3 regions of the Planococcus plakortidis genome follow, and region 1 is predicted to be linked to each of the others. Evidence: riboswitches for the same ligand, from Rfam matches in the RefSeq annotation. Region 1 holds a riboswitch; each other region holds the start of a gene.
What was found. Region 1 has a riboswitch for cobalamin ahead of BBI15_RS12955 (ABC transporter substrate-binding protein). Riboswitches for the same ligand answer to the same signal wherever they lie in the genome.
Positions count from the first base shown of each region.

Region 2: linked by a shared signal. The riboswitch ahead of BBI15_RS15565 (acyl-CoA thioesterase) and the one ahead of BBI15_RS12955 (ABC transporter substrate-binding protein) in region 1 are both predicted to bind cobalamin.
Region 3: linked by a shared signal. The riboswitch ahead of BBI15_RS04175 (hypothetical protein) and the one ahead of BBI15_RS12955 (ABC transporter substrate-binding protein) in region 1 are both predicted to bind cobalamin.

Region 1 is NZ_CP016539.2:2,575,664-2,586,122, reverse strand. It holds gene argS (arginine--tRNA ligase) at 1-1,413, shown strand, start outside; cobalamin riboswitch at 1,458-1,641, shown strand; gene BBI15_RS12955 (ABC transporter substrate-binding protein) at 1,871-2,848, shown strand; gene BBI15_RS12950 (FecCD family ABC transporter permease) at 2,841-3,833, shown strand; gene BBI15_RS12945 (adenosylcobinamide amidohydrolase) at 3,834-5,294, shown strand; gene cbiB (adenosylcobinamide-phosphate synthase CbiB) at 5,291-6,244, shown strand; gene BBI15_RS12935 (pyridoxal phosphate-dependent aminotransferase) at 6,231-7,307, shown strand; gene BBI15_RS12930 (bifunctional adenosylcobinamide kinase/adenosylcobinamide-phosphate guanylyltransferase) at 7,289-7,837, shown strand; gene cobS (adenosylcobinamide-GDP ribazoletransferase) at 7,849-8,619, shown strand; gene BBI15_RS12920 (histidine phosphatase family protein) at 8,592-9,176, shown strand; gene BBI15_RS12915 (bifunctional adenosylcobinamide kinase/adenosylcobinamide-phosphate guanylyltransferase) at 9,128-9,547, shown strand; partial or broken gene BBI15_RS12910 (cob(I)yrinic acid a,c-diamide adenosyltransferase) at 9,519-10,108, shown strand; gene BBI15_RS12905 (ECF transporter S component) at 10,111-10,459, shown strand, end outside.
Region 2 is NZ_CP016539.2:3,125,657-3,136,115, forward strand. It holds gene BBI15_RS15535 (anthranilate synthase component II) at 1-13, opposite strand, end outside; gene BBI15_RS15540 (hypothetical protein) at 162-368, opposite strand; gene BBI15_RS15545 (DUF1259 domain-containing protein) at 491-889, opposite strand; gene BBI15_RS16490 (hypothetical protein) at 1,133-1,306, opposite strand; gene BBI15_RS15550 (flavodoxin domain-containing protein) at 1,381-1,860, opposite strand; gene BBI15_RS15555 (ribonucleotide-diphosphate reductase subunit beta) at 1,847-2,893, opposite strand; gene BBI15_RS15560 (ribonucleoside-diphosphate reductase subunit alpha) at 2,900-5,077, opposite strand; gene BBI15_RS15565 (acyl-CoA thioesterase) at 5,080-5,568, opposite strand; cobalamin riboswitch at 5,705-5,882, opposite strand; gene BBI15_RS15570 (DUF3934 domain-containing protein) at 6,483-6,671, opposite strand; gene BBI15_RS15575 (glutathione peroxidase) at 6,743-7,219, opposite strand; gene BBI15_RS15580 (transcriptional regulator, SarA/Rot family) at 7,248-7,685, opposite strand; gene BBI15_RS15585 (organic hydroperoxide resistance protein) at 7,706-8,125, opposite strand; gene BBI15_RS15590 (methyltransferase family protein) at 8,546-9,100, opposite strand; gene BBI15_RS15595 (b(o/a)3-type cytochrome-c oxidase subunit 1) at 9,394-10,459, opposite strand, start outside.
Region 3 is NZ_CP016539.2:808,538-818,996, reverse strand. It holds gene BBI15_RS04195 (hypothetical protein) at 1-156, shown strand, start outside; gene dfrG (trimethoprim-resistant dihydrofolate reductase DfrG) at 228-725, opposite strand; gene BBI15_RS04185 (hypothetical protein) at 1,103-1,477, opposite strand; gene BBI15_RS04180 (hypothetical protein) at 1,688-2,437, opposite strand; cobalamin riboswitch at 2,883-3,062, shown strand; gene BBI15_RS04175 (hypothetical protein) at 3,230-3,772, shown strand; gene BBI15_RS04170 (ABC transporter substrate-binding protein) at 3,769-4,728, shown strand; gene BBI15_RS04165 (biotin/lipoyl-containing protein) at 4,896-5,345, opposite strand; gene BBI15_RS04160 (alpha-ketoacid dehydrogenase subunit beta) at 5,360-6,382, opposite strand; gene BBI15_RS04155 (thiamine pyrophosphate-dependent dehydrogenase E1 component subunit alpha) at 6,405-7,370, opposite strand; gene BBI15_RS04150 (DUF2975 domain-containing protein) at 7,722-8,201, shown strand; gene BBI15_RS04145 (helix-turn-helix domain-containing protein) at 8,211-8,420, shown strand; gene BBI15_RS04140 (hypothetical protein) at 8,501-8,926, shown strand; gene nhaC (Na+/H+ antiporter NhaC) at 8,999-10,393, opposite strand.

The DNA.
Region 1 (10,459 bases):
GCAGGCCCTGGTTTCATTAATATCATCATCAAGAAAGATTATTTGAACGATGTCATCAAGACGGTCCTTGAGCAGGGCGCAGAATACGGCCGTTCGAACTCAGGCAACAGCGAGCGCATCCAAGTGGAATTCGTCTCGGCGAATCCGACAGGCGATCTTCATTTGGGACACGCCCGCGGCTCTTCTGTCGGGGACTCCCTGTGCAATATCCTGGACCTTGCAGGCTATGATGTATCCCGTGAATATTACATCAACGATGCAGGGAACCAGATCAATAACCTGGCCTTGTCGATCGAAGGGCGTTATTTCGAAGCGCTTGGGAAAGGCGAAAGCATGCCAGAAGATGGCTACCGCGGACAGGACATCATCGATATCGCAGCGGCGCTTGTTGAAGAGCATGGCGATAAATTCCTCCATATGACAGAACAGGAACGTTACAAAGCCTTCCGTGAGCACGGCTTGAAAGTGGAACTCGCGAAACTGCAGAAAGACTTGGCTGATTTTCGTGTCCATTTTGATGTGTGGTATTCGGAAACCTCCCTTTATGAAAACGGCAAGATTGATGCGGCCCTGAAAAAACTGCGCGACAATGGCCATATTTACGAAGAAGACGGTGCGACTTGGTTCCGCTCGACGACATTCGGCGATGACAAAGACCGCGTGCTCATCAAGAACGACGGCACGTACACATATTTGACGCCGGATATCGCTTACCATGAAGACAAAATCCAGCGCGGCTTCGACAAGCTCATCAATATTTGGGGAGCTGACCATCATGGGTATATCCCGCGCATGAAAGCGGCGATCGAAGCGCTTGGCTATGACCGCGATACGCTCGAAGTGAGCATCATCCAAATGGTGCAATTGTATAAAGACGGCGAAAAGATGAAGATGAGCAAACGTACCGGCAAAGCCGTCACGATGCGCGAATTGGTCGAATTGGTCGGCCTTGATGCGGTCCGTTACTTCTTTGCGATGCGCTCTGGCGATTCGCATATGGACTTCGACTTGGATTTGGCCGTATCCCAGTCCAACGAGAACCCGGTTTATTATTCCCAGTACGCGCATGCGCGCATCTGCTCGATTTTGCGCCAGGCTGCTGAACAGGACTTCACCGCTTCAACTGAGCATCTGGAACTGTTGGCACACGAAAAAGAAATCGAAGTTCTGAAGAAGATCGGCGATTTCCCGCAAGTCATCGCAGACGCCGCGAAACTTCGCGCGCCTCACCGTGTCACGACATATATCCACGAATTGGCTTCGAGCTTCCACAGCTTCTATAATGCCAATAAAGTGCTCGATGCCAGCAACGAAGACTTGACGCGTGCACGCCTTGCCTTGATCGAAGGGGTTAAGACAACACTCGCAAACGCCCTGAAGACCGTCGGCGTCCAAGCTCCTGAAAAAATGTAGAAGACAATTAGCGCTTTCGGTGTATAATGGAGTCATCAAATCAATTGAATAGCAATCATGAAGGTGCTTATGTCTAAGAACATGAGTTAAAAGGGAAGCCGGTGCGATTCCGGCGCGGTCCCGCCACTGTATGTGAGAGCGAACTGCGACAAGCCACTGGGAAATCCCGGGAAGGCGCAGCGAGCGACGATCACAAGCCAGGAGACCTGCCTTCATGAACACCGAATCGAAAGCTTGCGAGGACAGGCTGGACGCGCTTGTTTTGCGAACCGTCCTGTAAGTCCCCCGCAGTTTCACTGCAGGGGACTTTTTTTATGAAATGTGGAAGCGGCTGTTATGCCTCGACAGGCGTAAGACGGATGGCCGAAGCGGCGCTTTTCAGCCGCATAGGGCAGTCGGCTTATGACCCCGAGCGAGCGCTTAGTAGGGATAATACAAAACATCAGGAGGAAAAGACATGAAAAACAGATGGAAATTCGGGACAGCTGCAGGAATAGCTGCCATTGTACTGGCTGGATGCGGCGACGGTGCGGCGCCTGTCGAAGAGCAAGATGTAGAAACACCGGCTGAACCGCCGTCGGAAGTAGCGGAAGCGGAATTTCCGGTCACCTTAGTCGATGCAATGGGCGATGAAGTGGTCATCGAAGAAGAACCGGAATCATTCGTTTCGATGATTCCTTCTAATACGGAAATCGCCTACGAACTCGGTTTGGGAGACAAAATGGTCGGCGTTTCGGATTTCGACAATTACCCGGAAGAAGTAGCGGATCTTGAAAAGATCGGTGGCCAGGAATTCAATGTGGAGAAAATCATCAGCCTGCAGCCGGATGTCGTTTTGGCCCATGAATCAGGGCTCGGCATGGGAACTGAAGGATATCAGCAGTTGCGTGATGCCGGATTGAATGTCTTTGTCGTGGAAAACGCAGAAACATTTGATGAAGTATATGAAACGATTTCGGTCATCGGCCAAGTGTCAGGCGCAGTGGAAGCGGCAGACGGGTTGATTGAAGAAATGGAAGCGCAAGTCGCGGAAGTGGAAGAACTGGCGGCTGGTGTCGATGAATCCAAATCGGTCTTTGTGGAGATCGGCAGCGAACCGGAACTTTATACAGCCGGAACGGGTACGTTCATCCATGAAATGCTGACAATGATCCAAGCGGAAAATGTAGCAGGAGGCGAGGAAGGGTGGATCAGCATGGATCCGGAAGCGGTCGTTGCGGCCAACCCTGAAATCATCATCACCACAGAAGGCGGCTATATCGAAAATGCTGCTGAACTGATCAAAGAGCGCAGCGGCTATGCAGATGTGACGGCCGTGCAGGAAGATGCCGTCCATGAATTGAATCCGGATACCGTCACGCGCCCAGGCCCGCGTTTGACGGAAGGCTTGATGACGATGGCAGAGTTGATTTATCCGGAGACCTTCAGTGAGTAAATCTGCACTCGCCTATCTGGTCTCCCTGATTTTATTGGCCGGGGCGATGGTACTTGGCGTGACGGTCGGGACGGTGCCGATTTCACCGGCGGTCATCTGGAATCCTTCTTCAGACGAAGCCGCAGCGAACATTTTATGGAATATCCGCATGCCACGCGTAGTGCTTGCGGGACTGGTCGGTGCGGCACTTGCGATTGCGGGCGCAGCTTTTCAGGGCTTGCTGAAAAATCCGCTCGCTGATCCTTATACTTTGGGAGTGTCGTCCGGTGCCGCTGTCGGTGCCGTGATGACGCTTTTTTTCGGCATCTCCATTCCGTTTCTCGGCCTGTTCACCTTGCCGGTCATCAGCATGATCGGCGCATTGATCACGATGCTCGCCGTCATGGGCTTTGCGCGGCTTGTTGACCGGTCGATGAAGATGGAGACGGTCATTTTAACCGGTATCATCTTCAGTTCATTCCTCGGGTCGATCATGTCCTTGATGATCGCATTGACCGGCGAAGAGCTCCGGCAGATCATCGGTTGGCTACTCGGCAGCGTGTCGATGCGAGGCTGGCCTTATGTACAGATGGCTTTGCCGTTCGTATTGGCCGGTTCATTCGTCTTATGGCTCTACCGCAGGGAATTAAATGCCATGCTGTTCGGGGAAGAGCGCGCACAGCATCTGGGCGTGGACGTCAAGAGGAGCAAGATGGCGATTTTGATCGGCGGCTCGGTCCTGACCGGAACTGCCGTCGCAGTATCCGGGACGATCGGCTTTGTCGGCTTGGTCGTCCCGCACATGACACGTCTCGTCTGGGGTTCTGACCACCGGCATGTGCTGCCCTTATCGTTCATCAATGGAGCCGCGCTATTGATTATTTGCGACCTGGTGGCGCGGACGATTATCTCGCCGACCGAATTGCCGATCGGGGTCATCACCGCATTCATCGGGGCGCCGGTCTTTGCATTCATCTTTTTCCGCCAGCGCAGAGGAGGGCTTTAAATGTTGCAAATCGAAAATCTATCAGGCGGCTACGGCGATAAAAAAATCGTCGACCGCATTTCATTCGGTGTCGGAAAAGGCCGCATGCTCGGCATACTCGGGCCGAACGGCAGCGGGAAATCCACGTTGATGAAATTGATCAGCGGCGTCTTGGGGTCGACAGCCGGCGTGGTCCGGATAGGCGGCAGGGCGCTCGACGATTTCCCGGCCAAGGAATTGGCCCGCAAGATGGCGGTCTTGCCGCAGCTTCATGCGCATGCTTTTTCACATACTGTCCGCGAAACGGTTTCTCTCGGCAGGTACCCTCACCAAAGCGGATGGTTTTCCTCATGGTCCGCGGAAGATGAAGCGGCCGTCCAGGAAGCGATGCAGCTGATGAACATCAGCCACTACGAATCGACCTTGCTTGAGGAGATGTCTGGCGGCGAGCAGCAGCGCGTCTTCGTGGCGCAGGCATTGGCGCAAAACGCTGAGGTCCTGCTTCTTGATGAGCCGACCAACCACCTTGACATCAACCATCAAAAAGAATTATTGGATACGATCAAAAGGCAGGCCATCGAAAAAGAATTGACAGTTGTCTCGATTTTTCATGATATCAACTTGGCATCGATGTATTGCGACGAACTTTTATTGATGGACGAAGGAAGCATCGTCCGGAAAGGGGAGCCTCACGAAGTCGTCCGGACACATGACGTCGAGTCTGTCTATCGGACGCGTGTCAGCAACCATCCCCATCCAGAGCTGCCGAAGCCGCAGATCACTCTTTTGCCAAACGTACGGAGAAAAACACCAGGTCAGAAAGTGAGAGCCGGCGATTTTCTCATCACGCCGGAATTCGTCGCTTATCAGAGCGAGCTTCCGCTGAAGACGGTTTCCTCTGCAGTTGTCAATGCAGGCTCGGGCTGGTTCCGCAATTTCCTCAACCGCCGCGTCGACGCCACCTATAATATCGACAATAGTTACGTGGAAATGGTCGCTTATATCGAAGACAGCGGGTTGAAAGCGACGGATACGGTGGCGATGATGACAGCTGTGCGTACTGAGCATGCCATTGTCCGTGAATACAAAGCTGATTTCGGCAGCATCGTCGTGGCGGTGACGGCCGGTGTCGGCAACGGCGTTGATGTATCGCAGGCCGTGGCGCGTGAGCAGCGCGTCGGCACGATCAATACGTGGATCATGGTGAACGGCATTCTGTCGGATGAAGCGTTCATTCAAGCGATGATCACTGCGACTGAAGCCAAAACGAAAGCTTTGCAGCATGAAGAAGTCATCGATCCCTTGACCGGGACGATCGCGACGGGCACCTCAACCGATAGCTGCCTGGTCGCCGCGACGCAGCAGGGGGAAGCGTTGCCGTATGCTGGCCCGATCACCGAAGTCGGGAAGCTGATCGGCGCGGGTGTCTTCGAATGTACAGTCGAAGCGATCCATCTGTATCGCGAGGCGAAGAAAGCATGATCCACTATGTGCTGGCAATTGGCATCGGCCTATTGCTCGACCGGCTGATCGGGGATCCGCCGACATGGCCGCATCCCGTTCGCTGGATCGGTTCATTGATCAATAGGCTGAAAAGCCGCCTGAATGTGCCGCAGCATGCGTTTCGCAATGGCTTCATCATGCTTGCCATCGTGCTAGTGATTGTCGCTTCAACGACAATCTTCGCCGTCATGGCTGCCTATTCGCTCCATCCAGTGATCGGAATTTTGGCCGAAGCGCTGTTAATCGCTGCCGGCTTGTCCCAGAAAAGCTTGAAGCAGGCAGCGGAAGATGTCTATGCACCGCTTGTCCAAGGTGATTTAGCCCTCGCCCGGAACAAGCTGTCATGGATTGTCGGGCGAGACACGGAATCTTTGGGAGAAAGCGAAATTACTCGCGGTGTCGTCGAAACGGTTTCCGAAAATACAAGCGATGGCATTACCGCTCCGATGTTTTGGGCGCTATTGTTCGGCGCGCCGGGATTGTGGATCTACAAAGCGGTCAATACATGCGATTCGATGGTCGGCTATAGGAACGAGGAATTCCGAGATTTCGGTTTTGCCTCTGCCAAATTCGACGATGTGTTGAATTACGTACCGAGCCGGGTGACCGGATTATTGATTGTGCTATTCACCCGAAATGACAGCGGCATGCCGCTGAAAAACCGCCTTTCCATTTGGTTGCGCGATGCCCGGAAGCATCCAAGCCCGAACAGCGGCTGGCTGGAAGCGGCAACGGCCGTGCAGCTTGGCATCGAACTTGGGGGTTTCAACTCCTATGGCGGTGTCCGGTCGATCCGCGCCAAAATGGGCGAACCGCTAGTCAAACTTGAAGCAAAACACATCAAAAGCGCCATCAGCCAGATGGATATTGCCGCGATCAGTTTTTTCGCACTGATTGCAATAGGGGGAATCCTGCTTGAATTTGCCTGAACACGGAGCCAATCCTCACCGCCTGTATGAACAGGCTGGCGTGAAGCAACCTGAAGATGTGATCGATTTCAGCGAAAACGTCCATCCGTTCGGACCGCCTGCTTTTTTAAAAGAGCAATGGGCAGATTTTTACGATTTGTTGTCTTCGTACCCGGACCCGCAAGCGGAACCGTTCCGTTCGGCAGCGGCCGGCTACCACGGCGTTTTAAAAGAACAAGTCGCTGCCGGAAATGGCGCTGCGGAAATCTTTACCTGGCTTGCAAAGCGATACCGAGGCAAACGGGTAATGCTGGTGGAACCGGCGTTTTCTGAATACCGGAGCACTTTGGAATCTGAAAAAGTTCATATATTGGAAATCGATTTAACGCCCGAAAATGATTGGCAATTGCAACTGGTAGACGTGCAAGAACAGGTGGCAAATTGCGATGCATTTTATTTGTGCAATCCGCATAATCCGACGGGTCGTCTAATGGACTTGGCACAACTCGAAGAAATAGCCGCATTGTGCACAGGAAAATGTGAATTGGTCATCGATGAAGCATTTATCGATTTTATCGGTGAACACGCTTCGTTCATTCCGCTGTTGACACGCTACCCGCATGTCATCGTCGTTCGATCGATGACGAAGATGTATGCGCTTGCGGGTCTTCGGCTCGGCTACGTCATTGCCGAGTCCAGTATCATCCAGCAATTGACAGGCTCCGCAGCCCATTGGAATGTCAATGGTTTGGCAGCGGCGGCGGGGGCGCGTTGTTTTTCGGAAAAGGCGTACCGCGCGCAGATTATTGCTGCGGCGGCCGATGAACGCGCAAAAATGGAAGCGTACCTGGAGTCGATGGGCTGCCCATCCGTGGCATCAGTCGCTAACTTCCTATGTTTTCAATTGCCCGATCCGTCGCGTTCAGGGCCTTTTTTCCATGCGATGCTGGAAGCCGGGATCGTCTTGCGCCATACCCATTCATTTAAAGGGATGGACGGCGAATGGTTCCGCATCGGCATGAAGGGCGCTTCGGCAATGGAGCGGCTGAGAAAGGAGATGCATCGATGGTTCGAAAACAATTAACATTCATCTCGGGAGGCGTGCGCAGCGGCAAAAGTGCATATGCTGAGATGCTTGTAAGAGAGGCGCATTCAGAACGGAGAGTATATATTGCAAGCGGGGTCGCCCATGACAGGGAAATGGCCGTCCGTATCGCGCGCCATCGCAAGGACCGTGCACAAGATGGCTGGTGGACGATCGAACAGCCTCAGCAATTATCCGAAGCATTGCCGCTCATCCGGCAAAATGACGCGGTGCTGTGGGATTGCGTCACGACATGGCTTGCGAATGAATTATATGAAGGTTTTGAGCATGGCAGTTTATGCGCAGATACGCCCGGCTGCATGGAAAAGAAATGGCGGGAACTGAAAAAAACCATCGATTCGATCCGTGCGAAAGCTGTTTATTTCGCCATCGTTTCCAATGAAATACTGGATGAGCCGTTAATGGATCTTGTATATCAGGAATGGCTCGGAAAGATTCACCAATGGCTCGCAAGCTGTGCGGACGAAGCGATTGAAATGGAAAATGGCCTTGCCATTCGGCGGAAGTGAAGGTAGGGCGGATGGCGAATCGGACATTTGAAGGCCTGTTGCTCGCATTTCAATTTTTTTCATCCATTCCGGTGCATAAAGAAATCGCTATGAAAAAGCCACAAGTGACAGCGATGTACAGCTTGTTGCCCGTGATCGGCCTGGTGATGGGGGGCGCTGCTTCAGCGACGGCCTGGCTTTTGCGGGACGCCACAGATATCGGCCCGTTATTGATTGCGTTTGTGATCGCTTCATCGCTCTGGGCGATGACAGGAGGATTGCACCTGGACGGATTGGCGGATACTGGCGATGCCTATTTTTCCTACCGGAGCAAGGCCAGGCGCCTTGAAATCATGGGAGACCCGCGGATTGGCGCATTCGGGGCGATGGTGCTGATTTTTGCGATTGTAGGAAAGATCATAGTGTTTGCGGAACTGATCCCATATGTTTCACTGATTGCCCTTGCCGCTGTGCCGGTCGTCAGCCGGATCGGGCTCTCGGTTTTATCAGCCACTGCAAAGCCGGCAAAAACAGAAGGGCTCGCGGCTTATTTCCAGCGTCTGATCGACCGTAGAAGACTAATGTCCGCATTGTCCGCCTGGTCGCTGCTTGTGCTTGCCATCGTGTTTACGTTCTGTGGATGGGCAGTGGCACTCGCCTTTTTAATTGCTGCGATCATTGCGACAATCGGCTATAAAAAATGGTGCGACAAGAATTTCGGCGGTGTAACGGGCGATTTGCTTGGGGCATACGCAGAAGGGATGGAGCTATTATTATGGGGAATGCTTTTGTTCTTCGTCTGATCCGCCATGCGCCGACCGCGGGCAATATGCGGAAGGCCTATATCGGCTGGACCGATGAACCGATTTTGCCGTTCGAAGCAATGCCCGATCACGGCACACGGTTCGTATGGGGCAGTGATTTGCTGCGCTGCAGGCAAACGGCGCATTTCCTGTTCCCGGACGCCCATTATGAAGCGACTGCCGACTGGCGGGAATTGAATTTCGGGGAATGGGAAGAAATGACATATGGCGATTTGGAATACAATGAACGTTACCGTAAGTGGATTGATGCCCTCGAGACAATAAAGCCGCCGGGCGGTGAGAGTTTGCAGCAATTGGCCGAACGGGTTGACCGGGCAATAGATGCTTTTTCCGAAACGGGAAATTTTACGGTCGTCACTCACGGCGGGCCGATCCGCTATATCCTGTCAAAAGCAAGCGGACAGCAATTCTTTTCCCAGCAAGCAGCACATGGGCATTGCTATACCGTCATTTGGGCCAGCAAGTCGGCGTATAAGGAGGGCGATCCATGCATATCGTATTCGGTGGAGCCTTTAACGGCAAGCGCAAGTATGTAAAAGAACAGATGAATCCGGAATTGGGCAGATGGCTCGAAGGTGAACTGCCGGCTCCGGGTGAGCCCGCGGTGATCGCGGGATTGGAGCAATGGATCCGCAAGCAGCTGGAACGGCAATGCCCTGAACAGGAAATAGTTGCGGCAATCCGCGGACTGGCGGAAAGTGCAGGCGAACGCATCTGGATATTGACCGACATCAGCCGCGGCATCGTGCCAATCGATCCGCTTGAACGCGAATGGCGTGATGTTACAGGGCGAAGCTATCAATATTTATTCGGCAAGGCGCAACACATCACGCGCATTTGGTACGGTATTCCGCAAACAATCAAAGGAGATGGTCGAGATGAATATATACACGAAAACCGGGGATAAAGGACAGACAGGATTGATCGGGGGCGGACAGACAAAGACGATCCGCGCGTGGAAGCATACGGCACGATCGATGAGGTGAATTCTTTTATCGGAAAAGCGATGACAGAACTTGATCGGGCTGTGTTTGCCGATCTATTGGAAGATTTGCAGACAATCCAAAATGAGCTGTTCGATTGCGGCGGTGATTTGGCTGATGTCCGCAACACGCCACAGTATAAAACAAATGAGGAATCGGTCGAACAATTGGAACGGCGCATCGATGTATTGATGGACGAACCGCCACTTCTTGAGCGTTTCATCCTTCCCGGAGGCACGCCCGCAGCAGCGACTTTGCATATCGCGCGCACGATTACACGCCGTGCGGAACGCCAGACCGTAAGCTTGTCAAAAGCCGGCGAAGAATTCCCTGCGGTCATCCAGCGCTATTTGAACCGCTTGTCCGATTATCTTTTCGCCGCTGCACGTGTTGCCAATTCACGCATGGATGTAGCGGACAATGAATATGTGCGCAGCGCCAAAGTATTCAAGGATGGCGGGCGCTCGAAAAAACGGGAGGAATGACAGTGAAAACGCAGCAGATCGCTTTGGCCGCTGTTTTCATCAGTTTGTCCGCAATCGGCGGCATGGTTAAAATTCCGCTTGGCATCGCTTCGATTGCGCTCGACGCGATGCCGGCACTCGTTGCCGCGCTGTTTCTCGCAGCACCGCTTGCCGGATTGATCGCCGCGGCGGGCCACCTGTTATCGGCTTTATTCGGCGGCATGCCCCTCGGCCCGTTTCATTTATTGATTGCGCTTGAAATGTTTGCGGCCGTCTGGTTGTTTGCGAAGCTGCATCGCAGCGGCAGGAATTGGTTGAAATGGGGGGCATTCATTATCGGGAACGGCGTGTTGGCGGCCATCCCGTTTTATT
Region 2 (10,459 bases), 550 kb from region 1:
TGATGGCAATCACGGGAAAAACTCCTCTTCAAGTGAAATGTTGCGTAAATTCATTATAAAGGGAGGATGAGGATTAAGCATCGATTATCTAATGGCATGTCTTATGATTGGAAAGCGCCTAAATTGAATATTGGCCTGATGGACTTCACGGCCGGATCCTGTTAATTCCCGGTTTCGCCTTTTTCCTGTGCTTCTTTCCTGTACACTCTCTTCTCAAACCAAAACCCGCCGCGTATGAATAGCGCGATGAACAAGGCTTTGAAAATATTTTCCTGGAAATTCCATACACCCTCTTGCGCGTGGTCTATCCAGCTATTGACTGCTGCAAGCGCCAGGAATCCTACGAAATATATTATATGTTTACGCATGCCCAACCCTCCAGATGGATTTGAAATTCCATTATGCCCACTCTATCATGCTGCCTTTCGTTTTCCAAATAAAGGATGCATATTAAAAACCCGGATTACCAGGTAATCCGGGTTTTGTATATTTAATCGATCTGGCGCAATGCAGCTGCAAGCCGTGCGGCAAAATTCTCCGGCGGCTCTTCTGCAGTAAGCCGCAGACACACAATATTCGGGTTCGAGTCGATACTTTGCTCAAATTCCGTCGGCAAGGCGATCGGGTATTGTTGCAATGCTTGCGTAAATAACGGCACTTCTTCAGGGAGCAAGTATATGTCTGCTTCGTTCATGGCAGAGCCATCGGATTTCAGGTTTCGAAACGATATGTCATGTTCCAATGTGCAATCAAAACTTTTATCATGCAATTGAATGGTTACGGTCCGGTTTTTTTTGATCAGGCATTCCATATCTGTCGTATCAGTTTCCGCCTCAAGCAAGTTCCCGACCTGCTGTGCCAGGTCCATGATAGTGTGTTCGATTTTCATATCGTTCCCCTTTCTTAAAGCAAGTTGCGCGGAACAGAAAACGCCGAAAAAACCCAGGCAAGGGCTTTTTTCGGCGTTGGTTCCAGCGCTATTGTCTGTTCCATTTTACCAAATTGAAGTCGGGTATCATTAAGCGGTGAAAAGTGGTGCCTGAACGGAAATACTATAGTTTTCCATCCGTGAATAGTATAAGATAAACCGTGCAAAAAGGGAAACCATAGGCCTATGTTTGCTTATACAAAATTAATCCTCTTCTTCCTCATCATCGTTGTCGTCCGAATCACCATGGTTCTCGCCCGGCATGACATCCGTTTCCTGTTCCATTTCCGGCTCGTCTTCCCCGCCGCCGCATGCAGCGAGCATTCCTGCAGACAGCATTGCCGCCGCGCCGACTTTCAGCCATTTCTGTTGTGCCATCGCCCTTCCTCCTCTGTTTCAATTCCTTATTTGCTCTATACCCGCTTGCCTGAAGGAGAAACTAGGGGGAGGATTCAGGAGTTGGCGGCTGACAACATGCCTTTGCGATGGCTGTATTTCATCAGCACACTTTCCGCAAATGCGCCGCAGCGCTTGCGGTCATCCGCGGACGGCATCTGTTCGACTTTGAGCGTCGCGGCTAAAATGGTTTTCGCATGGAGCATGTCCCGGAACAGATCCACCGCCCCGCAATAGGTTGCAAAACAGCGGTCGCCTGTCCCGAATACACCTGTAACAAGCGTCTTGTCTTGCTGTTCCATCGCTTCAAATAAGCCGTGAAGCTGCTTTGGAATGTCACCGTTCATCCACGTATAAGTGCCGACCAAAACTATATCGTAACGGCATAGTTTGGTGAGATCGAATTCCTTTACACGAAAAGCATCCGGTTCAGCCCCTTGCCGCACGAAAGCGTCCGCCACCATATGCGCAAGGGTTTCAGTGTGCCCCGTCGCAGAAGCATAGACAATTGCAACGCTCGGTTTATAATTCGTCAAAGCCGTTCGACTCCGATACTTTCGTATAGGCGCGCGATTTCTGTTCGAAGAAATCCGACTTCGTGCTGTTCATCATATCGTCACCGAAGACGCGGATCCACGGCATCGGGTTGTCCCGCGTTTCATAGAGGTTGCCAAGGCCGATTTGGCGCAGCCGCTTGTTGGCCAAATACTCGACGTATTCATTGAATTCATCAAGGTCCAGGCCATCGATCTCCCCAAGGATATGCTGGGCCCATTCTTTTTCGAGTTCGACGGCGTGCGCCACTTCCTCGCGGATCCAGTTGTTCATGCTATCTGTCGCAAGCTCCGGGTTTTCTGCGATCAAGATGCGGATAAACTGGGACACGAAATAAGCGTGCTGCATTTCGTCGCGCTGGATATAGCTGATCATCGTACTGGTCTTGAGCATTTTCTGCTGGCGCGCGAGGTGGTAGAAAAAAGCAAAGCCCGCATAGAAATAAATGCCTTCCAAATTGATCGAGTTGACCGCAAGCTTCAGCAGGTTTTCCAAATTCGGCTCGGTACGAAATGCTTCGTATGCTTGTAAAATGCGTGCGTTGCGCTTTCTGACGAGCGGATCGTTCTTTGCTTCATCAAAGCGCCGGTTCTGTTCATCGAGCGGCACGAGCGAGCTGAGCACGTAGGAATAAGACTCGGTATGGACCGCTTCCTGCTGGGCGATGACGGCAAAAATCGACTTGAAACTTGAATCGCTGACATAGTCCATGACTTGGGTCATCGTTGGTGTCTGCAGGCTGTCGAGAGACGCGAGTTGCGTGTTAATGCGCAAAAAGACATCTTTCTCGGTATCCGATAGCGAATCCCAATTTTTAATATCATCCTGCATATTGATTTCCTGCGCTTTCCAGAAGTTCGCGAGCAGCGCTTGGTACAGTTCATACATATGCGGATGGGCGATGTCGTTCCAATTGAGCAGACCTGAGCTCGCTCCGCCGACAATGGCGGTCGAGCGGTTCGGTGCATCCGGGTCCATCAAGACTTGTTTCGTTAACGTTTCCATACTCATCATCCTTCCTTAGCTTTCGCATGCCTCGCATGCTTCGATTTCTTCCTGCGACGTGCTGCGCACATAATAGCTTGTCTTCAAGCCGCACTTCCACGCTTCGAGGTGCAATTCGAGCAATTCCTTGGCGCGGATCGTATGCGGCACGTATAAATTAAAGCTGATCGACTGGTCGATATGGCGCTGTCTTGCGGCATTTTGGCGGATGCTCCATTTTTGGTCCAGCACGTGGCGCGCGCGGCGGTAATAATCATATGTGTGGTGGTTAAGGTCCGGTGCCGTCACATTAAAGCGGAAATTCTTTTTCTCTTCTGCGTATTCGACGGCATACAAAGGATCGATGCCGTCTGTCGAGCCGCCGATTTTCGCGGTCGACGAGTTTGGCGCGACCGCCATCATCCAGCCATTGCGGACACCGGATGCAGATACTTTGCGGCGCAAGGCGTCCCAGCGTTCGCCCGTATAGCTGCGGCGTTCGAAATACTCGCCCGTGTGCCATTCAGAACCTGTGAATTCACTGAAGGCGCCTTTTTCTTCTGCCAGTCCCGCTGATGCGCGTATGGCGTGCCAAGCGATTTCTTCATACAAGGTATCGGCATAATCGACTGCTTCTTGCGTTTCCCAGTGGATGCCGCGAAGCGCGAGCAAGTGGTGCCATCCGAATGTCCCTAATCCAACGGCGCGATATTTTAGGTTCGTCACTTCCGCCTGGCCGACCGATATGGTGTTCAAGTCGATGACGTTATCGAGCATGCGCAATTGAATCGGGATGAGGCGGGACAAAACGTCCGCTTGCACCGCTCTTGGCAAGTTGATGGATGATAAATTGCAGACGACGAAATCGCCCGGTTTTTTCACAGTGACGAGATTCCCTTCTTCATCTTTGTATTCTTTAATGATTTCAGTCGGCGACATGTTCTGTGCGATTTCACTGCATAGATTGCTGCAATAGATGGATGTTTTGCCGATGCCGCGCAAGTGCTTGTTCGGGTTTTGGCGGTTCACTTCGTCACGGTAGAACATGTACGGTGTGCCAGTCTCGAGCTGCGACACCATGATGCGCGCCATGATATCCATCGCACGGAACGATTTTCTGGCCAATAAAGGATGGTTGACCGCTTCTTCGTATTTTTCCGTGAAGTATTTACGGTCGGTTTCGTCGTAGAAGTCTTCGAGCCCGAGCAAATTGCCCTGCTCGTCTTTCCAACCCATTACTTGTTTCACTTCATGCGGGCAGAACGTATGCCATTCGCCGACGCTGCGGCCGTTTTCATCGGTTTCCTGCAATTTTTGCATAAACAAATCCGGAATCGAGACCCCGGTGAAAATATCGTGTGCTTTGCGGCGCTCATCGCCATTATTCGTTTTCAAATCCAGGAAGCCATTCATGATGTCTTTATGGAAGACATCCAAATAGACCGCCACTGCGCCTTGACGCTGGCCAAGTTGGTCGACGCTGACCGCTGTGTCGTTGAGCAGGCGGATCCACGGGATGACGCCGGATGAATTGCCTTTGAATTTGCGGATGTCCGAGCCGAGTGCGCGCACTTTTCCGTAGTAAACACCGAGGCCGCCGCCGTCTTTGCTCAGGCGTGCGACATCCCAGTTGTTCTGGTAAATGCCATCAAGCGAATCCGCTACGGTGTCGATAAAACACGAAGACATTTGGCCAAAACTTTTTCCGGCATTCGATAAAGTTGGCGTCGCCACCGTCATATACAGATTGCTCATCGCCCAATACGCTTCCTTGACGAGTTCGAGGCGGCGCACTTTCGGTTCTTTTTGCATCAAAGTCATCGCGATGACGAGAAAGCGCTCCTGCGGCAATTCCCACACACGGCCGTCATAGTCTTTTGCCAAATAACGGTCCGCCAGCAAGAACAATCCTATGTAATTGAACAATTCATCGCGCTCCGGTGAAATTTCTTGTCCCAGTAAGCGGATTTCGCCCTCGGAGTAAGCTTCCAGCAAATCTTTTGAATAAATCCCAAGGCGGCTAAGCCCATAAATCAATCCGTAGAAATCATCGTATTTATTCGCTGCGCTGTAGCCTCGCGTTAGTGCCGCTTGCTCATATAATTTCTCCAAATATAATCCTGCCGCTTCGAACGTCCAATGCGGTTCGTCCATCGAAACCCGGTCGAGTGCATCCTGAATTTTTCTATCGCGTTCTACTGCTCCTAAAGTCATTTTTAACACAGCTCCTTTGCGTATTCGTTTGCGATCATTCGGCGTTCTTTTCGTTCCTGTGCGTTGTCAAATAATCGTTTTTCATTTTCCGTTTCCGGCACCACGCTCGCGACTGGCGTTGGGCGCCCTTCTGCATCCACTGCGACCATCGTCAAGATCGAAGTGGTCGTTAAGCTGCGCGTGCCGCTTTCGATGTGCTGGCATTCTGCTTTGACGTATACTTCCATCGATGTCCGGCCCGTCGAAATGACAACGCCTTCCAAGATCAAGATATCGCCGACTTTTGCCGAGGACAGGAAATTGACGTTGTCGATCGATGCGGTCACGACTGCGCGCCGGCTATGCTTCATTGCCGAGATGGCGGCGATCTCGTCGATATACGCGAGGACGGTGCCCCCGAAAATCGTGCCCATATGGTTGGTGTCCGGCGGCAAGACAAGCCGGGACTGGATCGTCCTGGATACGCCGGCCGGAAGTTGTTCTCTGTGCATATTAATTTCCTCCTTCTAACAACACAAAAGCCCCCATTCTCCAGAGAGAATGGGAGCATGAACGCAAGTTAACTAAGTGGGCACATTTGGGCCACACGAACCAAACCTTTGTCATCCTTCCCAATTCCCGGAGAAGTGCAAAACGACAACAAAGGCAGGTCTCCTGGCTCGCGCGTCACTCTCCCCATGCCCTTCCCGTCCATTGGACAGTGGATTTCATGGTTCGTCTGCGCTTACAGTTGCGGGAACAGCTCCGGTATTTCACCGGATTCCCTTTTCAGCCCATATTGGGCACCCTTATTGCGGTATCACTATATATGGTGTTGAATTTTTACATCATCACCAAATCTTGTAGTTTCACTATAGACCAGTTCGAATTTCGCCGCAAGGATTTTCTCGTACTTCCTGTAGAAAGTGAAAAAGGGTCTAGTCGCTGGCTTGTTTTTCGTATAAAACTTTCAATTTGTAGTTATTTTTTGATACAAGGTTTTCAAATTTTCTGTTTCAGCGAAGACAGCGAGAACTTGCTTGTGAAATCGTTCCTGTGCTCTAGTTATGCATCATCTTTGTAGTCGCCAGCCTGCTTTGGGTTGGCCTTTAGCAATAAGCCAAGAAGGGCGCTTGTCTTATTGCGTCGGCTCACCCTTGTCGCTGGCTGGCTAATACATTTCATAGATTCGTGTGTGTTCAATTAGATCTGCTTCTCTAAGGAGTTGCCGGCTAGTGGGGGAATCGCTTCCTAAGGCGTGCATCGGTAAGGTAGATAGTATTTAGTTCGGGAGCTCGTTTGTGCTTCACGTTGGTTTTCAATACCTCGCTTTAGCACAGCCCATAGCAAAATCCCCACCGCTTTCCACTGCCATTTCTATTTCCCGGGAAATAAAAAGGCCGCGCAACTTACTGCGCGGCTCTTGTTATCCATCGACCCATTCAGATTCAGCTTCTGGCTGCTTTCCTTTTTGGTTCGTGGCTTCTTTATTGTCTTTGCTTGTATACGGCTTAAAACTTTTGGCTTTGTTTTTGCCTTTTTCCCAACGGTTCCAGCCTTTTTTGCCGGTGCCTTGACCTACGCCGCTTTTTGCTTTTGCTTTCGCTTTACCCATTTCGTTCACTCCCGTTCACTCATCGTGACGTTCAGCTTACCACATCCCGCCGCTTTCGTGAACAAAGGTGTTTAGGCCTCGAGCACTTTCTGGATGTCTTTGTGCATCGAATCGGGTGTATCTTTCGGTGCGAACCTTGCCACGACTTTGCCATCTCGGTCGACTAGGAACTTCGTGAAATTCCATTTGATACCGCTCGACAGGAAGCCTTTCGTGTTCGACGTCAAATGATCGAACAAGGGATGTGCGTCTTTGCCGTTCACTTTGATGATGTCGTGCATCGGGAACGTGACGCCGTAAGTCATGCGGCACGACGATTCGGCATCTGCCGCTTCCCCGACTTCCTGGCCGAACTGATCGGACGGAAAGCCCAGTACGACTAGGCCCTCATCTTTGTAGCGCTGGTAAATCTTTTCGAGGCCGTCAAACTGGCCGCGCAGGCCGCATTTGGTCGCCGTGTTGATGATGACCATCGGTTGGCCTTTGTAGCGTTCGAGCTTGTACTCTTCCCCGCTGGCATCGGTGACCTTAATCTCGTAGATTCCCATCATTCATCACTCCTGTTTCCATGAATTTTCACAGATCCATCTCGCCGAAAAATGCATTTAAGGCTTTCAGGTTATTCATTAGTTCGATGGCATTGACATCGAGGTAATTGCAGCTGGTGATCTTGTCGTGAATGGCCTGCTCAATCGGCTTTTCATCCGCACGCGACTTTTCCGTTAAAGAAATCCGGAAAGCGCGGCGGTCTTCAGCCGATTGTTCTTTCACGATGCGGCCATTTTGAATCATCCGGTTGATGATCGGGTTGAGCGTGCCGGTGCCGAGCCCGAGTTGCCCGCCGATTTCTTTCATCGTCAAGCCGTCTTCTTCCCATAACACGAGCAATACCAAATACTGCGTAAAGGTCAGGCCGAATGGTTCCAATGTCTTTGCGTAAAGTTTCGAGAAATTGCTCGAAGCTTTATACACTTCAAAGCATAATTGCTGTTCCAGTTTGGTCGGTTTATCCATGTCATCACCTGTTTTTCTGCTTATCGAACGACAATCTCCACATCCACGGAATCTTTGATCGCTTTGGAATATGGGCAATATGCGTGGGCTTTATCGACATATTCCTGTTTTTTGCCATCTTCCAATCCGTCGATATCCACTTCGAGGCGCACTGCAAGTTTCACGCCACCGTCCGTTTTATCGCCCAGCAAGGAAACCGTCGCTGTGACTTCGCTGTTCGTTACTTTCACTTTATCACGTTCCAACACGAAGTCCAACGCACTGTTGAAGCACGAGCTGTAGCCTGCCGCAAACAATTGTTCAGGGTTCGTCGCTGTGTTCGGCTGCCCGCCGAGCGCGACCGGTTTTGCCACATCGAGGTTGAAAATATTATCCGGTGAATAAACCGTGCCTTCGCGTCCGCCGCTGTTGATCATCGTCGTTTCAAATATTGGTTTCATTTTTATATCCCTCCAAGAATTATATCTTACACGATCTATATTAATTTAAATCGTACACGATGTAAAATGAAACGCTTTAGTTTTTGTCTACAAGAAAAATCCCAGATGCAAGATCCGGGATTTCCAAGTGTGTTAAAGCAGTCTATGATTCGCTATGAATTAAAAAGAGAGTCATCTTTTCTACATTCAAAAATCAATGGTCTATCTAAGTATTTGGAGAAGCGTTCGCTCGACTCCAGTGGATCAGCGAGACGACCGAGACCCCGCAAGGCGCAAAGCGACTGAGGAGGCTTGGGCGCGAGCCCACGGAAAGCGAGCGATAAGCTTCGGAAAATACGATTTCTTACCTTTCTCCACAAACTGAAAAATCCCGGATGCAAGATCCGGGATTTCCACTTCTTTATTCACGATAGCTGAGCTTCAATAAATATAAGGAATCAAGCGGGCGCGGTGCTTCATCCATTCCTTGTATTCGGGTCCGAACTTCTCGATGAGCAAGGCTTCTTCGTGCTGCATGCGTTTATTTAGCGCAAACGCGAGCAACAAGCCGCCGGCAATCGCCGCAATGAGGCTCGTGAAGAACAGCGCCATGCCGATGCCGATCAAAAACAAGCCGGTATAGAGCGGGTGGCGCAGCTTGCGGTAAGGGCCGCTGCTGACGATACTATCGCCTTCACGCACCGTCACGTGACGCGTAAATTGTGATTTCAAATGAATGATTCCCCAAAATCGCAAAAAGACGCCTACGATAAGCAACACGAGCCCGATCGGCCTGAGCACTGATGCAATTTCATTTTCTGCCAGCTCCTGAAGCCAAAAACCAACTACGATGGTGGCAATCAGCGACAATAGGATCCCAAAGAATGTCCTTTTTTCGACCGGGTCGCCTTGCCCGGTCTCACGGTTTTTAAAAACGATGAATTCGACCAGCCAGATAACGCTCACGGCGGTGAAAACCCAGTCCATCCACCCCATCACATCCACCTCTTCTTTCTCCTTAAAATACTATAGAAGATGCCGCTCAAATACAATTTCCAACTGGTTGCGCATAGTTAAAAGATTCCAGTGAGCGGAAGCGACGAAGCGGCTGAGGCCGTGCCCGCGGAAAGCGTCCAGTTGGAGCAAGACGAAAAAAAGCTGTCCCGGCGCATTGCCGGAACAGCTCTTCTTCAGTCTTCGTCGGTCACCGACAACTCAACGAGCATCGCGGTGAAAACGATGAAAATGGCCATTAATGCGAGTACCATCGTGAACATTGTCCTCAACTCCTACCATGTAATGAATCCTTTCGAGCCAGGCGGTGCATGTTGGATCATGTGGGTCAGCGGAACCGCGTAAGCGACGATAATCAACACGGCCGCTATGCCGATCCAAATCCACCAGTTCTCCAGCCATTTTGGCGTATGGGACATATCGCTTTCCGCCAGCGGGAATTCCACCATTTGTTCAGGCGTTTCCGCTTTTGGCGAAATAAACATTGTCATGATGACGATATACATCAAGATCATGGCAGACAGGAACAAAATCGTGCCGCCGATCGCCATCGTCACATGGTTCGAGAGAATGCCGTCAAACCATTCCATCGCCGACGGGTGGTCGTTATAGCCGCTGTAAGCTGTGCGGCGCGGAGCCCCCATCAAGCCGAGTACGTGCTGCGCAGTCGACATGAGCAGCATGCCGATCGACCAAGTGATGATCTGGACAAAGCCGAGGCGCTGCATGCGCTTCGTGAAACGGCGACCCGTCAAGTACGGGATGAGCCAGAAGGTCAAGCCCATAAACGTCATCGCGACCGGCGTTCCGACGGTAATATGGAAATGCCCGACAATCCATAACGTATTGTGGACGACTTCATTCAATTGGAAACTGGCATTGATGATCCCCCCAGCGCCGCCAGGAATGAAGAACGCCATGGCGATGAAAATCGAAGTGAAACGGACATCTCGCCACGGCAGTTTCTTAAACCAGCCAAAGAGGCCGGTACCGCCTTTTTTGCGCCCTGAAATTTCAAAGGTCGCAAACATCGAGAATGCGGTCATGAGCGATGGCACGATGACCATAAAGGTCAAGACCACCTGCAGGAACTTCCAGAAGTTCGAGATGCCTGGCTCCGTCAATTGATGATGGAACCCGACCGGAATCGAGAACAGAATGAACAAGACGAATGCGAGACGTGCCAAGGAATCACTGAACACTTTCACGCCAAGCAGTTTCGGCACGATCGTGTACCAAGCGATGTAGGCTGGAAGCAGCCAAAAATAAACAAGCGGATGGCCGAAATACCAGAACAGCGAACGGCTCAATTCCACATTGATCGTATCCGTCCAGCCGAAC
Region 3 (10,459 bases), 1.5 Mb from region 1:
CCGAAGTATGCTCAATTTGCGATTACAATTCTAAGAACTTACTACAACTTTTGTCGCCCTTTTAAATCAGCGGATAAAAAGGTTTTGACACCTGCTCAAAGATTAGGGATTACAGATAAACAATTTGATTGGAAAGATATAATTTATTTCAAATGACAAAAAGAGCTTGGAGTAATCCCAAGCTCTTGTGCTTTATCTTTACTGTTCTTCTTCAATTAACGCACCCGTTAACTCAATAAGTTTTTTCTTTCATATACATGAAAATAGTAGTTATACGGATTTTTATCATTCTTTATCCCTTTTTGGGCAAATACCTCATTCCATTCCTCATAATTCACTTCTGGAAAAAAAGTATCTCCTTCGAATTCATGATGTATTTTTGTGATGTACATTTTCTCAACATAAGGGAAAAACAAATTATAAATCTGTTCTCCTCCGAAAATAAAAATTTCTTCTTCGTTTTTACATAACTCAAAAACATCTTCTATTGAATGAACAATTTCACAACCATTAAAGGTAAACCCCTTATCTCTCGTCAGAATAATATTTCTTCTGTCAGGTAAGGCTCTTCCGATTGATTCAAGGTTCTTCCTACCTAATATTATCGGATGTCCCTTTGTAGTATTTTTAACATATTCCCAGTCCTTGGGAATCCTCCAAGGAATGTCATTCTCTTTGCCAATCACTCTATTCTTATCCATCGCAGCAATCAAAGAAACTTTCATTTATAACACAGCCTTTTTAACTAATTTACCATCTAATTTCTTATTTCTATCAAAAAACCTTTTCTCATTATCCTGCCCGTTAGTTGAATAAGCAATTTTTTCTATAAGTTATATTATCATAATACCACAAAATCACAAATTTTCATTCAATTATCATTTTCAATTGCATTTTATAAATCATTTTGTATGTAATTTGGTATGTAAGTTAAAATGAAAAAAGTAGTCCATTTTGAAGTACATTTTGTCATTTTGTACTCCAAAACTGAACTACTTACTCTTCTAGAGCATCCTCTTTATATTTTAAGATTGATTTTCTTCGGAAGTGAATGTAACTTAATTCACATTAAGTTACATTCAGTTGTAATAGAACCAAGTTTTTATGGACCCGTAATTACAGCCATCGGAGTTGATTTGCCGTTTATGAGTACGTCGATCATTTCCGTCTCCTTGTCAATCTTCAACTTGAATACATGCTGTTTAATATTGTCACCATCTTTTGGTACAGCTTTTAGTTTTATGTTTAACTTGTCTCCTTGTTTTTCAAGAGAAGCAGTTACCTCATCCTTTGATTCATAAATAAGATAAGCCATTTCTCCATTCTTATTTATCGATTGAAGAGGAACAGCCGGATCTAATAGTTCTTGCACATTTTCTGGTGCCTTGTTTAGTTTTTCGATACTAGGTGTAGACTCAATTAAATTACACGCTGACAGCAAAGTAAAAATGAGTACAATTACCAGTGTTTTTTTCACTATTCTTTTCCTCCTCTAACTTGGAACTTTTTTCCTTTAATTTTTTTACCTTATTTCAAGAAAAGTCAGTATATTAAAACACGAATGTAACTTAACTGCACCTAAGTTACATTCAATTTCCCTAAATTAATGCTTTTTATTTGTTGCAAATCCTAAATATATCGGACTACCGATGACTTAAGGTATGTAAACTGCGATGCTATATTACAACTATCGTTGTTCATTTACAAGTTGTTTTAAGTATCCATCTGGCAGCTGAACTGTTTCTCTTAGGTGTCTTGTATAGTAATTGTCGTCTGTTGTTTGAATTTCGAGCAGAAGTCCGTCCGTTTCCCCCATCTGATAGGGTCCATGAAAATGAATATCCAGCGTGTCTCCCTTTTCCATTGCAAGTGGCAGTTTCACTTCTCTACCGTCACGCGACCAGGAGACAGTGGCAGATGAACTGTAATGGCCAATTGTAGAAATAGCCATTGGTTCTGGCGCCGTAAATATATAATGCAATTGATCCTGTTCTAATTTCCCTTCTGCTGCTTCCTCTTCCAGTAACAGAATGCCATCAGCTTCTATAGGGGAATAATCTTCAAAAGAAACATTCGCCAAAAAAGTGCGACTCGAATTTTCAGGCATGAGATAAGCCAGTTCCTCATCGCTCAACTCAATTGTCGCTTCACGCAACTGATATCCATTTTGCGCAATCAGGTCCCTGATAATTTGCATATTTTCTTCTTCTGTTTCACCATTGGTCTGAGATGGAGGATAAAAGCCTTTTCCGTTCACAGTGACCTCCATTAAATGGGCATCATCTTGTTTTGTAGTAATATAGGAAACACTCATTGTATTAGTAGACTCTATGACTTGCGCAGATACAACAATTGGTTTTTCGATGCTTGCTTTCGGCCAAAGCCAATAAACCAGAATAGAACTCAGTACAAGTAAAATCCCAACCCACTTTTTCATTTCATCGCCCACTTCTTTTTCAATTTTTAATCGAACGTCGCTTCTTTCTCATAATAAAAATGAATCGAAAAATTATTTCCTCTTCTTTTCACATTAACATTATTTGGTTATTTAGAATAGTTTAAAATTATCTTTGTATCTAATCAACGACGAGAAAAGCGTTCGTAAAAGTACACTTTTCCGAACGCTCTCAAAACAGCTTAATAAAGCGCAAAAAATGTTCGTAAACATACCAAAACACTTTACGAACGTTCGCTGGTTCTCGATGACTTTTACGAACGTTTTTCAACTCCTAGTGAAATACTGATTATGATCCATTCGCCTATGTACGGAGCCATGCCCAAAGCGGCCTCCACGACAGTTTCTCCATTATTATTCAAGTTTTAAACATTTTCATTCCCCTCTCCTAAACTCATGCCAAAAATGCTACACTGAAACTAAGTAAATAATCATGCAGGGAAAAGGTGCTGATTCGTCAGCTTAACAGGGAATCCGGTGAAAATCCGGAGCTGTTTCCGCAACTGTAAGTGCGTATGAAATAAGAGATGCCACTGGGGAGACCCGGGAAGGCCTTAGAGTAAAGCGATGCACAAGCCAGGAGACCTACCTTTTTCTGAACGTATTTTTGCTCTTCGGAAGATAAGAGGATCTACGGCAACTTTTTCCTATGGACAGCCTTGTGCTGGATATTCGCAATCGTGCCACTCTCTTCGTTGAGAGTGGCTTTTTTTGTCTCTTTTTGAAAGCGATACGTCTGCTGATATTTACGCATTCTATGCAGGAGGTGAAAAGATGAAAAAAGACATGCGCTATCTGTGCTACCCATTCATGAGGGAAAGCGCTTCAACGGTCGATTTCGAGATCCGCACCGATTCCTTGACGACGCGGATCGGTGAAGCCATCGCGGTCAACGATATCCCGCAAATCATCAATGATCTGCGTTACTTGCAGCCGATGGTTTACCACTTGAACGGTTCGGTGCGCGGGAAACTGGCGATTTCTGAACAAGATCTTGCCGAGCTCAGTGACTTGTATGACCGCTACGTGGCGGAAGTGAAGGAAGAAATCGACCAGTTCGTCTTGCCGCAAGGAACGCACGGTGCGTGCATTCTCCACGTCTGCCGCAGCGAAGCGAAAAAATCCGTGCGTGCCCTGCACCATGTGACGCTTGAACGCGAAGTGCCGGAGCATTTGATGGACTACGCCAACCTGCTCGCCAATGTCTTTTTTGTCATGGCCGTCTATGCCAATAAGCAGCACGGCGTCAATGAAATCCCGTTCGTCAGCAAATCCTATCCAACAAAACACATGAAGAAAAAGGAGACTCACTCGTGAAAATCAAATCATTTCTCTTACTCAGCATTCCACTCGCTTTAACACTCGGCGCTTGCCAAGATGATGCTGCCGAAGCGCCCGCAACGGAAGAAACAACCGAACAAACCTCACCTGAAACGGCAAGCGACGCACCGTACACCGTCACCGATGACCGCGGCGAAGAACTCGAATTTGAACAAGCGCCTGAAACGATCGTCTCGCTCATCCCAAGCAATACCGAGATCGTCTTCGCCTTGGGTGCCGGAGACCAATTGGTCGGCGTAACCGACTATGACAACTACCCGGAAGCGGCGCAGGACATCGAGCGCGTCAGTGATTCGGTTGAATTCAATGCCGAGAAAATCATCCAGCTCGACCCGGATGTCGTTTTGGCTTATTCAACCGGCGAGGCACCGGCTGCCCTAGCGCAACTGGAAGATGCCGATATTCCGGTATTCGTTATCGAATCGGCCACTTCATTCGACGAAGTCTACGGCGATATCGAACAAATCGCCGCTGTTCTTGCCAAGGAAGACAAAGGCGCTGAAGTGATCGAAGGCATCCAAACGCAAATCGAAGATGTCCAGGAGCGCCTCGCCGCGGTCGAAGAACCAAAAGAAGTGTATGTGGAAATCAGCCCGTCCCCTGAAATCTACACAACCGGCAAATCGACATTCATGCAGGAGATTTTGGATCACGCAAACGTGACGAACGCCTTTGAAGACTTGGAAGGCTGGCCGAATATTTCCGAAGAAGAAGTCATCACCCGCGATCCGGAAGTCATCTTGACGACCGTTTCTTATGTCGAAGATGCCGTCGGTGATATCGAAGCGCGCGACAGCTGGTCGGATGTGGACGCCATCGAAAACGAGGAAGTGCATTTCATCGATTCCGACATTACTTCCCGCCCTGGGCCGCGCATCGGTGAAGCCGTGCAGTTAGTTGCGGAAACCGTTTATCCTGAATTGATGGACTAAGTCTATTCATCCAATGAGAGCAAGCACTTTTCAAGCTGCACCAGTATTTATCCATTGCCGAGTAATAAGGGGCAAATGTTGTCATTATTGCATTCTAAGGAAGATGAATAATTTATTCATCAACAAAAAAGGCGCAACCGCTCAAACCGGTTGCGCCTTTTCTTTATTCATAATCCCGCTTCATCACGGATGTCCTGTTCGGTAATTGCCCCGCCCTTTCCAGAGCCTTTGACGTCTTCAAGTTTAACGCCCAGTTCTTTCGCCAGATGACGAAGTCTCGGCGATACACGGGTAAAGCTCGCTGTCTCTTGTGACGCTTTGTTTTCCTCCGCCTGTTCGAGGTGGACTTTTTCAGAAGCCCCCGTGCTCTCGGCAGCTTGTCCTTTCGGATCGATGACTGCAAGCAACGTGCCGGCTTTAGCGGAATCTCCGCGCTTCACATGGATTTTCTTCACCGTTCCACTCGTTTCCGCACGAATTTCCGACACCGCTTTTTCCGTTTGCACTTCACACAGCACGGCGCCTTCTTTGACGTAATCGCCCTCATCCACGAACCACAGGACAATCAAGCTCTCATCGGTATCTTCAGATAGCTTCGGCAAAGTCACATCATGCATCCAATCGCCTCCTCTTACGCTTCATCCATCATCTGTTTGACTGTCTCGACAATTTTAGTCGGGCCTGGCAAGACAAAATCTTCGAGTACATGGCTGTACGGAATCGGCACATCCGGAATTGCCAAGCGCTTGATTGGCGCTTCGAGTTCATAGAGCGCTTCTTCCGAGACGATGGCCGCAATTTCTGCGGTCATGCCGTACGAGCGGTAATCTTCATCAACGACGACCAGTCGATGCGTTTTCTTCACTGAGTTGATGATGGTGTCTTTATCGATCGGCGCCAAGGAACGCAGGTCGATGACTTCCGCTTCGATGCCGTCTTGTGCGAGACGTTCTGCCGCTTCCATCGCGAAATGCGTCATCATCTGGATACCGACGATCGTCACGTCTTTCCCTTCCCGCATGACATTCGCTTTGTCGAGCGGCACGGTATACGATTCTTCCGGCACATGGCCGACTGCATAATCGAGCTGGTCCATCCACCCTAGGCCCTGAAGCGATTTATGGAACATAAAAACAACCGGATTGTCATCACGGATCGCAGATGTCATCATGCCTTTTAAATCATACGGCGTGCTTGGTGCGACCACTTTCATTCCGGGCATATGGGCAAACGTTGCATATAGAGTCTGGGAATGCTGCGCGGCGTCGCTATAACCGCCGCCGACCGAAGTCATGAGCACCATCGGCAAGCGTACATTGCCGCCGGACATATACGGAATCTTCGCCATATGGTTGTAGATCTGATCCATACAGACGCCGAAGAAATCGACGAACATCAATTCTGCAATCGGCCGCATGCCTTCTGCCGCTGCACCGATCGCCGCACCGATAAACGCCGTCTCGGAAATTGGCGTATCGAGCACACGCTCCGGACCGAATTTCTCCATCAAGCCTTGCGTGGAACCGAAAATGCCGCCGTATTTTCCGATATCTTCACCGAGCACAAATACGTTTTTGTCGTTCTCCATCTCCTGGGCAATCGCTTCCGCCATCGCTTTATTGCCCGTCAGCATTCTTTTTTTCGCTGTCTCCATTTCGGAATCTCTCCTTTTCGGATTAAGATGTAAAGACGTCATCCAATGCGGCTTCAGGTTTCGGATAATCGCTGTCGCGTGCAAATTGGTACGCGTCATCGACTTCTTTTTTGGCGCGTGTTTCGATTTCTTCCAGTTCCGGTTCATTCACATGTTCCGCATCCAAGAGCTGCTGGCGCAGTTTCATGATCGGGTCGCGCGCCCGCAGTCCCGGCACTTCTTCCTTGTCCCGGTATAACTCGGGATCGCCCTGAAAATGGCCGAGGAAACGGAAAGTTTCGATTTCGATGATTGTCGGGCCCTGTCCGTTGCGTGCCCGGTTGACCGCTTCTTCAGACGCTTTATACATTGCGACAGGGTCATTGTCTTTTACGTAAGCACCCGCCACGCCATATGCCGACGCGCGCAGGTCGTTCGATTCAACCGAAGTCGATGATTTCTTCGGAACCGAAATGCCATATGAATTGTCTTCGACGACGACAATCAGTGGCAAGTTCCACAAGGCCGCGAGGTTCAGCGATTCATGGAACGCTCCAGCATTCGCTGCGCCTTCACCGATGAATGCGACGGCGACCCAGTCTTTTCCCTTCATTTTATTGGCCATAGCCGCACCGACCGCATGCGGAATGCCGGCTGCCACGATGCCGCCGCATGAGAATTTCACTTCCGGATCGAACAAATGCATATGCCCGCCTTTGCCTTTTCCGAGACCTGATTCTTTTCCGAAAATCTCCGCCGTCATTTTCTTCAAGTCGACACCTTTGGCGATGGCGTGATGATGCGGACGGTGCGGCGCGGTTACCGTATCGTCTTTCGTCAAATGCACCATCATGCCGGCGGCGGCTGGTTCCTGCCCGGTTGCGAGATGCATCTCACCGGGTACGGGGCCTTCACCGATATTGAACACCGGTGACTTGCCTTCCGTATACGCGTCCACCATCTGGTCTTCGTAATAGCGGATCTTGACCATCTGCTCGTACATCCACATCAGCTTGTCGACAGATACAGAAGGCTGTTTTTCTTCGAACTTAGTCACTGCGACTCCTCCTTTTTTACTCCTTGAATTCGGATGGCGTGCGACAAATTCCATAGAGCTAAACAGTTTCAGTGTACTCTTTTTCAATAAATATTTCAATATTCTGATAATAAAAGACTAGGGAATTTGCAATTAAGATGATTTTCTTTAATCAACAAGCATAACTTGTTAGAAACTGATTAGAAATACCTCTGTTCAGCCTTTCCTTTCAAAATTTTAATATCGCTAAACGACAATTTTTTATTGATAATCAATAAATAAGTCACTATACTTTAAATATTAACAAGCAAAGAGGTGTGTTTTATGAAACGGGAGACTTTGTTTTTGAAAGTGGTGCTGTTTCTCATGGCGCTGCCGGTCATCGCGTTGTGCATCTTCGTGGTGCTGCCGCTTTCGAGCATTATCCAGGACGGACCGGATCAGCTGGCGTTTTTGCAATATGTGTTTGTCGCCTTGCTTTATGCAACGGCGGTTGCGTATTTCGTCGCGCTGTACCAGACTTATAAATTATTGAGCTTTATCGATGACAATATCGCCTTCTCTGTGCGCTCAGTGACGGCGATCAAAAACATCAAACGGTGTGCGCTGGTGATTACCGGCATTTACGTTCTCGCGATGCCGTTGTTTTACATCATCGCAGAAATTGATGATGCCCCGGGACTTATTCTCATGGGCGCAGCAATCGGCTTCGGTGCACTTGTCATCGCCGTTTTCGCAGCAGTTTTGCAGAAGCTGCTGACACACGCCATCGACATCAAATCAGAAAACGATCTTACGGTCTGAGGTGATACCATGCCAATCATCATAAATCTCGACGTCATGCTTGCTAAGCGCAAAATGAGCATGACCGAGCTATCCGAAAAAGTCGGCGTCACCATGCCCAATTTGTCCATCTTGAAAAACGGCAAAGCGAAAGCGATCCGTTTCTCGACGCTTGAAGCCATCTGCAAAGTGCTCGACTGCCAGCCAGGCGATGTAATGGAATACCAGGAGGAAGAATAGTCCTGACTTCCTTCGCTTTTTAGTAACAGTAAATTTCAGAGCAACTTGTTCATTCTTCGAAACCAAAGGAGGAAAAGATCTTGCTGACAAAACTGGTCGCTGCATTTAATCTAGCAATGTCGTTAGGCGCGTTTTTTATGGGGATTTCCATGCTGCCGTTCATGGGGATGTTCGTGGAGTTCCCGCCCGAGTGGGTCGGCGTCATGCCTTTTACTAGTTGGCCTGCTTTAGCTATTTATGGAATGGTTGTCTTCGGAATCGGAAACGCTGTGGCAGCAGTTTGCGGATTCACTAAGAAAACGCGGACATGTTTTGTCGCTACTATTAGTTTAGGAATCCTGTTATCGCTGAGCGCGGCGTTGCCGATTGTATTGCTGGGCGACTGGTATTTGCCGCTCGTGTTCTTTTTCATCCTCAGTTTCATCCAAATAGCACTCGGCTTGTACGGCGTTTTCAGCAAGCACAAAACCGATTCCCAGGCTAGCAAGGGAATCCTTAACCAGTAGAAATATAGAAAAAGGGCTGTCGCTAAGATCATGAAGATGACTTGGCGACAGCCCTTTTGGCTTGCTTAGCATTCACTTTACTGGAGATTTTTTAATATACGTCAAGGTTTTCCCGCTCACCCCAAGCAACACCGTCAAAAGAGGCGACAGCAAGCAGAAGAACGCAAACGGCAAATATTCCAATGTCGAAACATCCAACACCGAGGCGATGAAAATCCCGCAGACGCTCCACGGCACGAGCGGATTGACGACTGTCCCAGCATCTTCCATGACGCGGCTCAAGTTCTTTCCGGCCAGTCCGACTTTTCCGTAAGATTCACTGAACGCTTGTCCCGTCAGCAAGATCGATAAGTATTGTTCCCCGACGAGGATGTTCGTGCCGATCGCCGTCAAGGCGGATGCGACGATGACAGAAGACACTTTCTTCAGCAGGCTTTCGATTTTCGCCAGCAAACTTTGGATGATGCCGAGTTTGAATAATAATCCGCCCATGCTGAGCGCGAGTAGCACCAGAGCGATGGTGAAGAACATGCTTTCCATGCCGCCACGCGAAAGCAGCGCATCGATTTCATCAATGCCGGTCGATGATTCGTAGCCGCCGAACAGGATGCCGAGCATCGACGAGACTTGCAAGCTCTGGTGGAACAAGGAAACGATAAGCGCTACCACCGAACTTGCGGCCAAAGTCAAAACCGCAGGTACTTTGAATACCGTCAAGGCGATCAAGATGACGAGAGGCGCCATGGCGTACCAATGAATCAAGCCGGTCTCAAGCAAGCCTTCCTTGAACAGGGCAATGTCCTCGGTATGGTCCAAGGTAACTGAAGGCGATAACACACCGAAGAAAATCAGTGTCAGAATAAAAGCAGGAATCGTTGTCCACCCCATATTGCGGATGTGTTCGAAGAGATCCACGCCGACAATGGAAGCCGCCAAGTTGGTCGTATCCGATAACGGCGACATCTTGTCCCCGAAAAAGGCGCCCGAGACGATTGCGCCTGCCGTGATGGCCAGCGACAAATCAAGCGCTCCGGCGATGCCGATCAAAGCAACACCTACCGTCGCCACGGTCGTCAAGGAACTGCCGACAGACAGCCCGATGATCGCCGTGACGACAAAGACCACCGCAAAGAAAAACACAGGCGTCACCAGGCTGAACCCGGCATAGATCAAAGTCGGGATCGTCCCGCTCATCATCCAGCTGCTGATGAGGATGCCGATGAAGAAGAACAAGAACACGGCGCCCATTCCTGCGCCCGCGCCTTCGATCAACCCCCGCTCCAGTTCGCGGTACGATAATTTTTTAGCCAGCCCGTAGCACATCAGCAACAAAATCGCTATTAAGATCGGCACATGCGGAGCCGCTTCAAATCCGATGATGCTGACGCTGATGATCGCGACGACCAGTGCGACGAGTGCCGCCGCTTCTTTCGTACCCGGTGATAAAATCGCTTTAATATGAAACATGTCCAGTTCCTCCTGTATTGTGAAAATAAAAAAAGAAAACCACTCATCCCCTAAAAAAGGGACGAA